Regions from separate parts of the Kitasatospora acidiphila genome, predicted to be linked through region 3. Evidence: riboswitches for the same ligand, from Rfam matches in the RefSeq annotation. Region 3 holds a riboswitch; each other region holds the start of a gene.
The links. Region 3 has a riboswitch for cyclic di-AMP ahead of E6W39_RS43530 (transglycosylase family protein). Riboswitches for the same ligand answer to the same signal wherever they lie in the genome.
Positions count from the first base shown of each region.

Region 1: it holds a riboswitch for cyclic di-AMP, as region 3 does, so the genes downstream of both, E6W39_RS42600 (LysM peptidoglycan-binding domain-containing protein) here and E6W39_RS43530 (transglycosylase family protein) in region 3, are expected to answer to the same signal.
Region 2: it holds a riboswitch for cyclic di-AMP, as region 3 does, so the genes downstream of both, E6W39_RS34975 (transglycosylase family protein) here and E6W39_RS43530 (transglycosylase family protein) in region 3, are expected to answer to the same signal.

Region 1 is NZ_VIGB01000003.1:269,252-274,250, reverse strand. It holds gene E6W39_RS02355 (LLM class flavin-dependent oxidoreductase) at 1-296, opposite strand, end outside; gene E6W39_RS02350 (MarR family winged helix-turn-helix transcriptional regulator) at 487-909, shown strand; gene E6W39_RS42600 (LysM peptidoglycan-binding domain-containing protein) at 1,053-1,868, opposite strand; cyclic di-AMP (ydaO/yuaA leader) riboswitch at 1,872-2,037, opposite strand; gene E6W39_RS02340 (serine hydrolase domain-containing protein) at 2,203-3,603, opposite strand; gene E6W39_RS02335 (pseudouridine synthase) at 3,742-4,701, shown strand; gene E6W39_RS02330 (pyridoxine/pyridoxamine 5'-phosphate oxidase) at 4,701-4,999, shown strand, end outside.
Region 2 is NZ_VIGB01000003.1:7,403,954-7,408,952, reverse strand. It holds partial or broken gene E6W39_RS34995 (helix-turn-helix domain-containing protein) at 1-623, opposite strand, end outside; gene E6W39_RS43790 (ATP-binding protein) at 882-1,823, shown strand; gene E6W39_RS34985 (DUF397 domain-containing protein) at 1,838-2,074, opposite strand; gene E6W39_RS34980 (hypothetical protein) at 2,549-3,511, shown strand; cyclic di-AMP (ydaO/yuaA leader) riboswitch at 4,030-4,174, shown strand; gene E6W39_RS34975 (transglycosylase family protein) at 4,182-4,999, shown strand, end outside.
Region 3 is NZ_VIGB01000003.1:3,713,119-3,718,117, forward strand. It holds gene eno (phosphopyruvate hydratase) at 1-698, opposite strand, end outside; gene E6W39_RS43530 (transglycosylase family protein) at 912-1,547, opposite strand; cyclic di-AMP (ydaO/yuaA leader) riboswitch at 1,638-1,839, opposite strand; gene E6W39_RS17360 (cytochrome P450 family protein) at 2,044-3,315, opposite strand; gene E6W39_RS17365 (SDR family NAD(P)-dependent oxidoreductase) at 3,459-3,872, shown strand; gene E6W39_RS17370 (MazG family protein) at 3,883-4,878, opposite strand; gene E6W39_RS17375 (SurA N-terminal domain-containing protein) at 4,907-4,999, opposite strand, start outside.

The sequences.
Region 1 (4,999 bases), 3.4 Mb from region 3:
GCGAACCGTCCGCCGGAGAGCACGTCCAGCCCCGCCGCCTGCTGGGCGACCGTGAGCGGGTGGCGGTAGGGCAGCGCCAGGATGCTGGTGGCGAGCCGGATCCGCGAGGTCGCGCCGGCCACCGCCGAGAGCAGGGTCAGCGGATCGAGGACCGCGCCGCCTTCGCTGTGCAGCAGATGGTCCGACGCCAGCAGATAGTCCAGGCCGAGCTGTTCGGCCCGTAGCGCGGTCCGCAGGACCAGGCCGGCGGCGCCGGTCGGCCAGCGCGGCGGTTCCAGGGATACTCCCAGCTGCATGGTGAGCCACCTCTCCCGAGTTCGGGGACCGGCGAGTCGCCCGCCCCGAGCGCCACCCTAGAAAATACCTGACGGGACGTCAGCCACGGGGGCGGTCATGTCACCCTGGGTGGCCGCGCTGGCAGTAATGTTGTGCTCTGCAACCAGTAGCCACTGGTAACCGTAGCCCCTGCCCTTGTAGGAGACGTCGTTGTCCGGCCGAGACGCCTCGATCGAGACCATCCAGCGCGAGCTGACCGCCTTCGCCCGGCGGGCCCGGCACAAGGCCTCGCAACTGCACCCCGAGCTGTCCCTGGTGAGCTACAGCATGCTCGACCTGATGCACGAGCGCGGCGGCTGCCGGGCAGCCGACCTGGCGGCCCACTTCATGCTCGACAAGTCCACGGTCAGCCGTCAGGTCGGCGCCCTGGAGAAGCTCGGGGTGATCGTCCGGGAGGTGGACCCCGACGACCACCGCGGCCAGATCCTGCGGCCCAGCGAGGCGGGCCTGAAACTGCTCAACGAGGCCTACCAGATGCGCCGGCAGTCCTTCCTGGAGCGGTTCACCGGCTGGGACGACGACGACCTGGCCGGATTCGCCCGCTACCTGGTCCGCTACGGCGAGGCCGACTGACTCCGCCGCCGTCCCCGGGAAACGCCGAGGCCGGCCGGCCCGACGCGGAGTCGGGCCGACCGGCCAAGGGCTGAGAGGGGATCAGCGGTACAGCAGCACCGGTCGGTCGGACAGGTCCGACCGGTGAGACCGGGTCAGGCGGCTTAGTACGCCGAGTGGGTCTGCCAGAACGCCCAGGCGGCGTTCGGGCTGCCGTAGGTCTGGTTCATGTACTGCAGGGCCCAGCGCAGCTGAGTGGCCGGGTTGGTCTGCCAGTCGGCACCGGCGGACGCCATCTTGTTGCCGGGCAGGGCCTGCGGCAGGCCGTAGGCGCCGGAGCTCGGGTTGGTGGCGGACACGTTCCAGCCGCTCTCGTGGCTGATGATCTGGTCGAACGAGGCCAGCTGGTCGGCCGGGACGATGGAGGCGGCCAGCGCCTGCAGCGAGCCCGGGGTGGACGCGACCGGCGCCGGGGCGGCGGCCTGGGTGGTGGTCTGCACGGCGGCGGAGGTGCTCGCGGCCGGGGCGGACTTGTGCTGGACCGGGGCGCTCTGCTGCTGGGCCGGCGCCGGGGCGGCGGCCTGGTGCTGGGCGGCACCCAGGGCAAGGTGCTGACCCGGGTAGATCACGTTCGGATTGCTGAGCACCGACTTGTTCAGGTCGTAGAGCTTCTGCCAGCCGCCCTGCACGTTGTGGGCGTTGGCGATCTTGAACAGGGTGTCGCCGGAGACGACGGTGTAGCTCGCCGGGGCGGCCTGGGCCGGAGCCTGCGCGGCGGCCGGCTGGGCGGCGACCGGGGCAGCGTCCTCGTGGTGGGACTGCACGGCGTGGTGGCCGTAGTGCTGCGGGGTGGCGGCGTTGGCGCCACCGGCGGCGATCAGCGGGAGACCGGCACCCACGCCGGCCACCACGGCGACGGCGACGGCGCGCTTGAGGGCGGAGCGGCTGGGCAGGCTGGGACGACCGTTGGTCGAGAGCATGAAGTGTTTCCTCTCCCACGCCTACGAGGTGAGCTGTCGGGTTCGGGCTGGAGTTGCCCGGCCGCGCTAGGCGCGGCTTCACCCCAAGCCCCGCCCGGAGAAGCTCCGGGTGGGGCGGTCTTACCTGTGGGTCCCCCGCCCTTGCCGTGGTGCTAGGTGCACGTGACTCGCTCGGTCCGGCGGCAAGGCTCGGCGTTCCGGAGAGCGAGGTTCGTGTGAGGACGAACGAGAAGAACCGTAAACAAACCATCGGCCGTATCACAAGCTGATGTGAGCTGTCTCATGTTTCGGCCGGGGGAGGCATGGGAGATCGACCGGGGTGTCTGACGATGAGTCAGCCGGCGTGCCAGCCGGTCGGGTCGACACCTCCCGGAACCGCCTCCGCCGGGCCGTACGGCGCTCTGGTCAGGATGAGTCCGCCCAGGTCAAGGTGGCTGACCGAGCCGTCCGCGGCGTGGCCGACCCGCAGCGGCTCGCCCGCGTAGTAGCCGTCCAGACAGGTCCAGCTGCCGTCGGCCTCCGGGCGCAGCCGAGTGGGCGCCGAGGCGCTGGCCGGCTCCCGCAGCTCCAGCTCGCCGCCCGCCCGCAGATGCACGGCGAGCGACCTCGTCCCCCAGTACCAGGGCCCGGTCAGCGCGAGCAGGCTGGGATCGGCGTCGGTGAACGGGCGCCACGGCGCCGGGAACCGCGGCTCGTGCTCGGCCACGATCCGCACCAGATCGGCGGCGATCGTTCCAGTGGACGTGCCGGACGTCACATTGGCCAGCGCGACCCCTGCCAGATCCTCGCTCTCGCTCGCCCACAACCCGGCCACGAATCCCGGGATCGAGCCGGTGTGGCCCACCAGCAGCCGGCCGTCCTGCCGCTTCACCTCCAGGCCCAGGCCGTGGCAGAGCGTCCAGTCGCCCTCGGGCGCGCTCGCGGGCCGGCGCATCTCGGCCAGCGTCCCGGCGGCCAGCACCTTGTCGTCCCCGCCGACCAGGAACGCCGCCCACCGGCACAAATCGGCTGCCGTGGACCAGAGTTGGCCGGCCGGCGCCATCTCCCCGGTGTCGGTGAGCGGCTCCGGCATCATCACGTCGGCCCACGGGTGCACCGCGAACCCGCCCGCGTGCGGGGCCTGCGGCAGCAGCGTGGTGCGGATCAACCCCAGCGGCTCCAGCACCTCGTGGTGCAGCACCTCCCCCCACGGCTCGCCGCGCAGCCGCGCGACCAGCGCGCCCAGCAGCGCGTACCCCGGGTTGGAGTAGCGGAAGCGCTCCCCGGCCGGGTAGCGGAACGGCTGCTCCTCCAGCAGCTCGGACAGCTCCGGGCGCAGCGAGCCGGGGGTGCGCTCCCACCACGGGCCGGGCGGCTCCGCGGCCAGCCCCGCAGTGTGGGAGAGCAGCTCACGGATGGTGGCGTGCCCGGCGGCGGTGCCGGGCAGGTGCTGCTCCAGCGGGTCGGCCAGATCGAGCAGGCCCTCGTCACGCAGCCGCAGCACCAGCACCGCGGTGAAGGTCTTGGTGATCGAGCCGATCCGGAACTGCACGTTGGCGTCGGGCGCATGGCCCTCGATCATGCTGCGCGCGCCGGACCAGGCCATGCGCCCGCTGCGCATCACGGCCCCGACCAGCGAGGGCGTCCGGCCCTCCGCCTGGCCGACCGCGATCCGGTGGAGCAGGGCCCGGCGGGTCTGCGGAAGCAGTTCCAGCGGGAGCAACTCGTCGGAGACGACCGACATCTGACCTCGCATTCGCGGCTGGGTGGATGGCCGACGACCGACCATACCCGGCCGGGCCCGCGACAGCCCGGCAATTCGCGGCCGGTCCGTCCCCCGGCGCGGCCCGGCCGCCCGGGCGGGGTGGGAACGCTCCTCTATAAGCTCTGCTGCATGAGACGCCGGACCCCGCCCGCCCCCGCCCCGCTGCCCCAGCGGCAGGGAGTCGATCCGGTGCGGGTCCGACTGCCGCTGGACGGTGGCTGGGCCACGGTCGCCGACTACCTGGCGCACCGGCTCCCGGACGAGGTGGGGGACCGGCTCGCCGAGATGGTCCAGGGCGGTGAGATCGTCACCGCCGACGGCCCGATCGATGCGGCCACCCCTTATCAGCCCGGCGCCAGCGTCTGGTTCCACCGCGACCTGCCCGCCGAGACGCCCGTCCCGTTCCCGGTGGAGCTGGTGCACCGGGACGAACGCCTGGTGATCGTCGACAAGCCGCACTTCCTGGCCACCACGCCGCGCGGCAGCCATGTGGTGGAGACGGCACTCTCCCGGCTGCGCACCGAGTTGGACCTGCCGCACCTGGTGCCCGCGCACCGGCTGGACCGGCTGACCGCGGGCCTGGTGATGTTCATCGCCGACCCCCGGGCGCGCGGCGCCTACCAGGGCCTGTTCCGCGACCGGCTGGTGCACAAGGAATACCAGGCGGTGGCGCCCTACCTGCCCGAACTGGAGCAGCCGCGCACCGTGCGCAGCCGGATGGTCAAGGAGCGCGGGGTGATCGCGGCCCGGGAGGAGCCCGGCGAGGTGAACGCGGTCAGCCGGGTCGAGCTGCTGGAGCGGCGCGGCGGGCTGGCCCGCTACCGGCTGGTGCCGCTGACCGGGCGGACCCACCAGCTGCGCCTGCACATGAGCTCGCTGGGTGCGCCGATCATCGGCGACCCGGTCTACCCCGTGGTGCTGCCACCCGTCGCGCCGGACGACTTCAGCCGACCGCTGCAGTTGCTGGCGACCACGCTGGAGTTCACCGATCCGATCACCGGGCGCGAGCTGCGCTTGCGCTCGCGCCGGACCCTGGCCGCCTGGGCCGACCAACCCGTCATGGCTGACCGACACCTTCTGGAGTGCTGATGACCGAGTCGCCGGACCGCCGCCTCGCCGAGCTGCGGGAGCTGCTCTTCGCCCGCCCCGCGATGGCCCGCGAGCTGCCGGGCTTCGACCCCGAGGCGGCGCCGGCCGGCCCGGTGGAGCTGTTCGTCGACTGGCTGACGGGGGCGCTGCGGGCCGAGGTGCCCGACGCGCAGGTGGCCGTCCTCGGCACCACCGGGCTGGACGGCACGCCGGATGCCCGGGTGGTGACGCTGCGCGAGCTGGACCCCGTGGCGGGTGTCTGGTCGTTCCACGCCGGCGCCGGCAGTCCCAAGGGGCG
Region 2 (4,999 bases), 3.7 Mb from region 3:
GCCCCGAACCGGAACGGCATCACCTGGATCACCACGTTGGGCTGCTCTGCGATGTCGATCAGGTACTGGAGCTGGCCGCGCATCACCTTCGGCCCGCCGACCGGCCGGCGCAGCGCCGCCTCGTCGATCACCGCCCACAGCCGCGGGCCCTGACCCTCCGCCAGCAGCTTCTGGCGGCGCAGCCGCAGGCCGACCAGGCGCTCGACCTCCTCCTCGCTGAGCGCCGGGCTGCTCTGGGTGAAGACGGCGCGGGCGTAGGTCTCGGACTGCAGCAGGCCGGGGATGAACTGCACCTCGTAGGTGCGGATCAGCTAGGCGGCCTCCTCCAGGCCCACGTAGGTCTGGAACCAGCCCGGCAGCACATCGCTGAAACTGTGCCACCAGCCGGACTTGTTCGCCTCGCGGACCAGGCCGAGCAGCGACTCGCGCTCCTCGCCGTCGGTCACGCCGTAGAGGGTCAGCAGGTCGGCGACGTCGCGCTCCTTGAAGCTGACCCGCCCGAGTTCCATCCGGCTGATCTTCGACTCCGAGGCGCGGATGGCATAGCCGGCGTCCTCGCGGGTGACGCCGCGGGCCTCCCGCAGCCTGCGCAGCTGGGAGCCCAGGAGGATCCGGCGCACCATCGAACCGCCGCCGGGCTGCACTGTGGTCATGCCGTTGGAACCTCCGACTCAGGAAATCAGCGCACAGTCTGCCATCATCCGGCCGCTCACAGTGCCTGTACCAGTACAAGGATCTACCAATTTTGCATCGGCACGTCCATCGGCACATCCATCAGCACGTACGGATGCACGTGCATCCGGCGTCTGCATATGCCAATAGTGCGACTGCACGTGAATCGACTCTTGCATCCGCCGTGAGCACAGAGCACGATGGTGCACGTGCAGTTGCACGCCCCCTGTGACAGTCCCGCGGGCTTCGTCGTCGACCCCATGCATCCGGTCGAGGCGATGGCGAAGCGGCCGAGCGAGTCGGAGGTGACCGGCATGACCCCGCCGGGTCCAGCCGTGTCCGCCCCCTTATGGGAGGAGCTCTTCATGGGCACCGGTACGGCGCTTGCCATCGACCCTGACGTGGTCACCTGCACGCTCCCCCCTCGCTATGACGCGGTGAAGACCGCCCGCGACTTCACCAGAACCTCCCTGCAGCGCTGGGGCCTTGGCGACATGTTCGACGATGTCGCCCTGGTCGCCTCGGAGTTGGTCACCAACGCGCTGCGGCACGCGATCGGCCAGCCGACCGCGGCGGACCTGCCGGGCCGGCAGCCGTTCCCGATCCAGCCGGGCCCGGTCGACGGCCGGCTGCCGATCCGGATCAGCCTGGTCCACCGGGGGGACCAACTGGTCTGCGCCGTCAGCGATCCGAGCTGCCAGGGGCCGGTCACCCGGGAGGCCGACTTCGTGGCCGAGTCGGGCCGGGGGCTGCACCTGGTCGATTCGTTCAGCCGCTCCTGGGGCTGGCACCCGCTGGCCTCCGGGACCGGCAAGGTGGTCTGGGCCGTTTTCCAGGCCGAGGGGCACCGACTTCGCTGTCCTCCGCGGCAGTTGACGCCGCGTCGATCGGACGTCACCGCCGCTCAGCCTGACGGGCCCATCCGCCCGACCGAACGCCGCGCCGTCGCGCGGCGTTTCGCGTTCCCGGGGCCGACCCGCGGGTCCAGCCTGCGGTTGCCGGAGCGAGCAGCCGAACCGCGCGGCCGAACTGCGCAGCCAACCCGGGGGTCCAACCGACAAGGGGCGCCGAGGACATGCGAAACGCCGCCGCAGACTCCCCTGTGCCGCGGCGGCGCCCAGTCCGATCGGCAGGCCCGGCAAGCGGCCTGACGGTGGCTCGGGGATCAGGCGACCAGGTGGTCGAACTCCCCGTCCTTGACACCCAGCAGCAGCGCCTCGATCTCGTCCCGGGTGTAGATGAGGGCCGGGCCGTCCGGGAAGCGCGAGTTGCGCATGGCGACGGCGCCACCATCGAGGGCCGCCAGCTCCACGCAGTTGCCCTTGGAGTTGCTGTGGCGACTCTTCTGCCAGACCACGCCTTCGAGGTCTGCCGCGGGCATGCCGTTGTACGTGTGGTGCATCGAATTCTCCCAAGAGCTGGAGTGCTCATAGCGCTCGGCGCCCGACCGCTCCGGCCGCCGGCCGCCTCCGGCTCGTACGGGCAGGGCGAATGCCTTACTTGTCGTGATGATAACGCTAATGCACGTGCATCGGCATGCGATTTTGCGCGTGCACCGTCAGGAACTTGATGTGACAAACCCTCGCCAAACCGACACAATCCGCCAGACAGAACTGGACATTTGAGGGTGATTCAGCTCTTCGATCGTCACCCCGTGTCAGGGGACGTCCACGACCCTCTGACCGGTTCGGCCATTGACAGGCCCATTCCACGGTCGAGTTCGCATCCGAACCCTCACACTCCGTCACATCAATGGAACGAGAGGCCGGTTTTCCGGACGCCGGGCCTGGCCATCGGCGGAGCGGAGCCGGACGGCGGGCAATCGACCGGCAGCCCGATGCGGACTGATCACGCGTATGTCCTACGATTCTGCGCCATGAGCACTGCAGCCATCCCGGGCGCACAACTGCCCGTCCGCACGCCAGGCTCCCGAGCACGGGGGCGCCACCGCCGTCCCGAGCGCCCCGAGGTCCCGGTCGGCGCGGCGCCGCTGGTCCTCGCGGTGCCGGCCGAGGCGACGCCCGAGGCGGTGGCGGTGGTCGACGAGCTGATCTCGGTGATCCGCGGCGAACAGCCCGGCATCGAAATGCTGGCCGGCTGGCTGCCGACCACGGCCGCCGAGCCGGCGGCCCAGCAGGAGCGAGACGAGCAGGACGCTCCCCAGGCACAGCCGGGCCACGCCGCCCCCACCGTGGCCGACCTGGTGGCCCGGGCCGCCGAGCTGGGCCTGCCCGCCCCGGTGCTGGTGCCGCTGGTCACCGGACCGCATGACTTCCTGGCCGGGCTGCACCAGCTCGCCGCCGAGACCGGGGCGCAGGTGACCGAGCCGCTCGGCCCGCACCCGCTGCTGGCCGAGGCGGTGCACGTGCGGCTCTCCGAGGCCGGCCTGGCCCGCGCCGACCGCGCCCGCCTGTTCGCCATCGCCACGGCCGCCGACGGCGTGGTGCTGACCACCGTGGGCGGCGAGGAGGCCGCCGCGGCGGCCGGCGTCACCGGCGTGCTGCTCGCGGCCCGGCTGGCGGTGCCGGTGGTGGCCGCCGCCCTGGACGTGCCCGGCTCGGTGGCCGGCGCCGTCGAGCACCTGCGGGCCACCGGCTCGCAGCGGCCCGCCCTGGCCCCGCTGGTGATCGGCCCCGAGGTGAGCGGCGAGGCGCTGCTGGCCGCCGCCGAGGAGACCGGCTGCCCGAGCGCCGCGCCGATCGGCGCCTACCCGACGGTCGGTCAGCTGATCGCCTCGGTGTACCTGGCCGCGCTGCCCGAGCCCGCCGAGCCCGACCCGGTCACGGAGGGCCCGCAGCTCCCCGCACAGCCCGCTGGAGAGGCTTCTGAGGAGGCCTGAGCCCCCGCAGTCCGGCTGGCCCCGTTCACGTCCCCCTGGGACGCGGACGGGGCCTTTCGCATGCCCGGACACCCGCCGACACCCGCCGGCCCCACTGGCAGGGGCTCAGTTCGTGGGCATGCCTTCACAAGGTTCGTCAATCTGCCCGTATCTGTCCGTTTTGACCCTTCTAGCACCCCGTCAGGCCGCCGGTCTCGAATTGGTAACGAGTACCTGTCAGAGCACCTTCAAGTCCCTTGGAAGTTGCCGGGAAAGCCTCCTGCGAGGGCCTCGGATTTTGAACGGCCCATCAGCCTGAAAGAGCGGCAACTTCGCTGGCGAACAACCCAGTTGCCGGTTCCCGACCCAACACTCCATCAGCTACCGGCACATCGCGATCTTGAAGGTCAAGTGAATACTGTGTGATGTCACTCACAGCTGTTTGCGATTCCTTCTTATGTCTGTCTAACGTGCTCCCCGTTCGTGGTCACACGGACCCAGCAGACCGGACGCCGAGTCCTGCCACCGACCCTGCTGGCGGCGCGAAAACGCAACCACGGCAGGAGCGGGGGACCCAGGTAAGCCGCCCCGGGAGACCGGGGCTTGGGGTGAAGCCGTGCACGCACGGCCGGGCAACTCCAGCCCGAATCCGACAGCTCACCTCGTAGGCGTAGGAGAGGAACGCGTCTTCATGCTGCCCACGACTGGCACGAACCGTCCCCGCAACGCCAAGCGCGCGATTGCCGCCACCGGCCTGCTCGGCCTGGGCCTGGCCCTGCCGTGCATCACCGCCACCACCGCCTCCGCCGCGCCGGTCTCGGTGTGGGACAAGGTCGCCGCCTGCGAGAGCACCAACAACTGGAGCATCAACACCGGCAACGGCTTCTACGGCGGCCTGCAGTTCACCTCCTCCACCTGGGCGGCCTACGGCGGCACCCAGTACGCCCCGCAGGCCAACCTGGCCACCAAGGACCAGCAGATCGCCGTCGCCGAGAAGGTGCTCGCCGACCAGGGCCCCGGCGCCTGGCCGGTCTGCTCCATCCAGGCGGGCCTGACCGCCGGCGGCGCCCCGGCGCAGGTCGACACCGGCGCCGGCAGCACCAGCAGCACCCCGGCGCCGACCCCCGCCGCCCCGGCTGCCCCCGCCGCCCCGGCGCAGCAGCAGGCTCCGGCGCCGAAGGCCGCCCCGGCGCAGCACGCCGACCGCGAGACCTACACCGTGGTGCCCGGCGACTGGCTGTCCACCATCGCCCAGAAGCACAACGTGGACGGCGGCTGGCAGAAGCTCTACGACCTCAACAAGTCGGTGCTGACCCAGGGCCCGAACTGGATCTACCCGGGCGAGAAGCTCGACCTCGGCACGGTCGCCGTGGCCACCCCCGCGGCGCCCGCCAAGAACGCTGACGACTCCTCGGACGCCGCCACCCCGGCCCCGGCCTCGCTCCCGGCCCGCACCACCAGCCTGCAGAGCAGCTCCACCAGCACCCAGAGCGCCACCGGTGCCTTCGC
Region 3 (4,999 bases):
GGCACGTAGCCGGCCTGCTTGATGGCCTCGGTGATGAGGTCCAGCGCGGCGCGGTTGGTCTCCAGGTTCGGGGCGAAGCCGCCCTCGTCGCCCAGGCCGGTGGACAGGCCGCGCTCCTTCAGCACCGCCTTGAGGGTGTGGTAGACCTCGGCACCCCAGCGCAGCGCCTCGGAGAACGACTCGGCGCCGATCGGCGCGATCATGAACTCCTGGATGTCCACGTTGGAGTCGGCGTGCGCGCCGCCGTTGAGGATGTTCATCATCGGGACCGGCAGGACGTGCGCGTTCGGGCCGCCCAGGTAGCGGAAGAGCGGCAGGTCCGAGGCCTCGGAGGCGGCGTGCGCCACGGCCAGCGAGACGCCGAGGATGGCGTTGGCGCCGAGCGAGGACTTGTCCGGGGTGGCGTCCAGGTCGAGCATCGCCTGGTCGATCAGCCGCTGCTCGGTGGCGTCGTAGCCGACCAGCTCCGGGCCGATCTGCTCGATGACGGCGAGGACGGCCTTCTCCACGCCCTTGCCGCCGTAGCGGTTCTTGTCACCGTCACGCAGCTCCAGCGCCTCGAAGGCTCCGGTGGAGGCGCCGGACGGGACGGCGGCACGGCCGGTGCTGCCGTCGTCGAGGCCGACCTCGACCTCGACCGTGGGGTTGCCGCGGGAGTCGAGGATCTCGCGTGCGACGACGACATCGATGGACGGCACTATGCATCTCCTTGCGGAAGCGGTCCTGGGGACAGCGGGAGGACGGGGGCCTTACGACCAGAGCCTAACCGCACCGGCCCGACCGGAGACCGGGACCTGGCTCCCGTCTCACGGTGTGGTTCTGCTACCTGTCGGTAGTTCACCTGAATGCCCGTCCGCCCCGGTCCGGGGCCGCCGCCGGTGCGGCGGCCCCGGGGGCCGGGCGTCGGCGGGTCAGCCGAGGTGGAGCGTCTGGCCGGGGAAGATCAGGTTTGGGTCCTGGCCGACCGTCGCGTGATTGGCCTGGTAGAGCGCCTGCCAGCCGCCGATCACCTGCTGGCCCTGGGCGATGGTGGAGAGCGTGTCGCCGGGCCGGACGGTGTACTCGTGGGCACCGGCCGTGGACGGCTCGGCGGGCTGCGGGGCCGGCTTCGGCTGGGCCGGCTTCGGGGTCGACCGGTGCTGCGGGGCGGCCGACCTGGGCTGGGCCTGCTGCGGCTTGGCCTGCTGGGGCTGGGCCGACCGCTCGGCGGACCGGGAGGCGGCCGCGCCGCCGCCGGGGTTCGCGGAGGCCGGGGCGCCGCCCTGGGTCAGCCCGGCCTTGACCGAGCAGACCGGCCAGGCGCCCGGCCCCTGCGAGGCCAGCACCCGCTCGGCGACCGCGATCTGCTGGTCCTTGCTGGCCAGGTCGGCCCGCGGGGCGTACTGGGTGCCGCCGTACGCGGCCCAGGTCGAGTTGGTGAACTGCAGCCCGCCGTAGAAGCCGTTGCCGGTGTTGATCGACCAGTTGCTGGTGCTCTCGCAGTTCGCCACGCCGTCCCACACGGAGACCGGGGCGGCGTGCGCGCCGGTCGCGGTGAGCAGCGGCATCGCAACTCCCGCGCCTGCCAAGCCGGCTACGGCGATGGCCTTCTCTGCGGTGGTACGGCGACGATGGCGGCCGGTGCCAAACAGCATTGAGACGTCCCTCTCCGCACGCCTGCGAGGTGAGCTGTCGGGTTCGGACCGGTGAGGTTGGCCCGGCCGCCCGCTCGGATCGCTCCGGCGGTCGGCTTCACCCCTAGCCGTGGGAGACGGCAGAAAAACCTGGGTCCCCCGCCCCTGCCCCCTGGTGGTCAGGTGTCCCGGCGACGCGATGGGCAGGATTCGGCGTACTCGCGTGCGGGGTTCGCCTACGCGAACTCCTGGGAGAGTAAGCAGATCTACTGACCAATCACAAGCTCATATCGCCCACATCACGCGGAAATTACGGTGCGTCATGCATCGCCTACCAACCGGTCAGGTTTGACCGATTTGATCCGCATTCAGACCATGACTGCACCGATGCTTCCGACGCGCCGTCACAACGGCGGGAGTTGGCGCACACTCAGTTTTCGACTGCGTCCGCGGGCTTTTCGGGCGTGAACGAAACCGGCAGTTCGCGCAGTCCGCGCATGATCAGACCGCCGCGCCAGCGCAACTCCCCCGGCTCGGCGGCGAGTCGCAGGTCCGGAAGCCGGGTCAGCAGCGTGGCCAGCGCCCGCTGGCCCTCCAGCCGGGCCAGCGGCGCGCCGATGCAGTAGTGGATGCCGTGCCCGAACCCCAGGTGCGGATTGTCCCGGCGGGCCAGGTCCATGGTGTCCGGCTGGTCGAACCTGGCCGGGTCGCGATCGGCCGCGGCCAGCACCACCAGCACCGGATCGCCGACCGGGATGTCCACCCCGCCGATGCTCAGCGGCGAGGTGGCGAACCGCCAGGTGGCCAGCTCCACCGGGCCGTCGTAGCGCAGCAGTTCCTCGACCGCGGTGGTCAGCAGCCCGGTCTCCCCGGCCGCCACCGAGGCCTGCAGGCGGGCCCGCTGCTCCGGGTGGTTCAGCAGCGCGAAGACGCCGTTGCCGATCAGGTTGACGGTCGTCTCGAAGCCGGCGAACAGCAGGATGAAGGCCATGGCGGCGGCCTCGTTCTCGGTCAGGTGCTCGCCGTGGTCGCTCGCCCGGATCAGACCGGAGATCAGGTCCTCGCCCAACTCCCCCCCGCGCTTGCGGTGGATCAGCTCCAGCAGATAGGCGCGCATCTTCTTGACCGCCCGGGCCACGCCGCCGCGCGGACCACCGCCGTGGCGGATCATCATCCCGGCCCAGTCACGGAAGTCGTCCTGGTCCTCGGCCGGCACCCCCAGCAGGTCGCAGATCGCGTAGATCGGCAGCGGGAACGCGAACTCGTGGATCAGATCGGCCGAGCCGCGCGCCGCGAAGGTGTCGATCAGCCGGTCGGTCAGGCGCTGCACCCGGGGCTCGAACTCGGCCACCCGGCGCGGGGTGAACGCCTTGGAGACCAGCCGCCGCAGCCGGGTGTGGTCCGGCGGGTCGATGTTCAGCAGGTGGGTCATCAGATCGGCCTGCCGCTCCCCCGGGATGCCGACCCGACCGGTGCGGTGCGCCTGCTCACTGTGGTGCGCCGGGTTCTTGGAGAGCCGGCTGTCGGCCAGCGCCTGCCGGGCGTCCGCATACCGCGTCACCAGCCAGGCGTCCACCCCGCTGGGCAGCGTGGTGCGGTGCACCGGGGCGTGCTCCCGCAGCCAGGCGTACGCCGGGTAGGGATCGGCGGCGAACTCCCAGGTGAACAGGGGCGGCATCGGGGCGGGCGGCTGGTTGGGCATGTCTTGACCGTATCCGTTCCCAAGTGGGAGTGAGTCTGGTCACCTGCCGGGTAATCCCTGTTGCGGAGGGTCAGGCGAAGCCTACGATCCCCGATTAATGGGTGGGCCACAGTGCGGTGGTGCCCACGGAGAGGAGTCAGGCCATGCGAGTAGCCGGGCAAGTGGTGGTCATCGCGGTGCTCGACGGCGGCGACGGCGACGCGCCGGCCCGCCGGTTCGCCGCAGCGGGAGCCACCGGTCTGCTGCTGGCGCACCCCCGGGTCGGCGTCGCCGAGGACCTGGCCGCCGCCCTGGACCGCACCGGCTGCCCGGTGGTCGGTGTCTCCTCGGACATCCACCAGCCCAGCGACATCGCCGCCCTGGTCGACACCTGCGAGAAGCACCTGGGCCGGATCGACCTGTTCTGCGTGGCCGGCCCGGACGGCGAGCGGATCGTCACCCTGGCCGACCTCCCCGGCGACCTGGACCGGCTGGCCGAGCTGCTCTACCCGCTGAGCGAGGCGATCGGCGAACTGCTGCCGCCGCAGCGGGAGCCGGTCAGGCGCACCGCGGCCTGACCCGTCCCGCTCAGTCGGCCAGGCCCTCCGCGGCCCGCACGGCCGCCCGGTAGCCGCGCGCGGCGCGCCGCAGCGCCGCGTCCGGATCCACCCTGGCGTCGTGCGCCCGCTGCACCACGGCCAGCAGCAGGGCGCCCGCGCTCTCCTCGGTCAGCTCGGCCGGCAGCTCGTAGGGCGCGTCCGGCACCCCGGTGAAGTCCGCGCGCCGCACCCGGGAGACCAGCTTGGCCGCGTACGCCAGCGCCGGCAGCCCGCTGGGCACGCCGTCCAGCACCGACTCCCGGTCCTGCTTCTCGGCCGCCTTGAGCGCCTCCCAGTTGGCCTCCACCTGGTCCGTGGTCTCGGCGTCCGAGTCGGCGAAGACGTGCGGGTGACGGTAGACCAGCTTGTCCACGATGTCCCCGGCCACGTCGTCGATGGAGAACGGGTCCTCGGCGTGCTCCTCGCCGATCCGGGAGTGGAAGAAGACCTGCAGCAGCACATCGCCGAGCTCCTCGCGCAGCGTCGCCCGGTCGCCCTCCTCGATCGCCTCGACCAGCTCGTAGGCCTCCTCGACCAGGTACTTCACCAGCGAGTCATGGGTCTGCTCGGCGTCCCACGGGCAGCCGCCGGGCGACCGCAGCCGGTCCATCACCGCGACCAGGTCGAGCAGCCGGGCGCCGGGCAGGTCGTAGGAGCCGGGCAGCAGCTCGATCTCGGGCGCCTCGCCGGCGTGCTCCACCGCGATCCTGGCCAGCGCGTCGGTCAGCCCCGGGTCGCCGTCCTGGCCGCCCAGGAACACCAGCGGGGCCCGCTCGGTGAGCTCCCGGGCCAGCGCGGGCGCACTGGTCCGCTCGATCTGCTCGACCTTGATGCCGGCCTGCGCCAGCGCGGGCAGCTGGGGGTGCTCCCGGTCGGCGGCCAGCACCAGCGGCGCGCCGTGCAGCGCCTGCCAGGCGGGCCAGCTGAGCAGCCCGGGGGCGATCCGGTGGGTGGTGGTCAGCAGGGTCAGCTTCGAGGTCTCCACACCTCGAACCTACCGCCCCGCTGTGAACTCAGGCGGCGGCGCCGGACTGCGGCAGCCACGGCTCGCTCGGGTTGTCCAGCACCGCCTGCGCCGGATCCCAGCTGCCGTAGCGCGGGTTGAC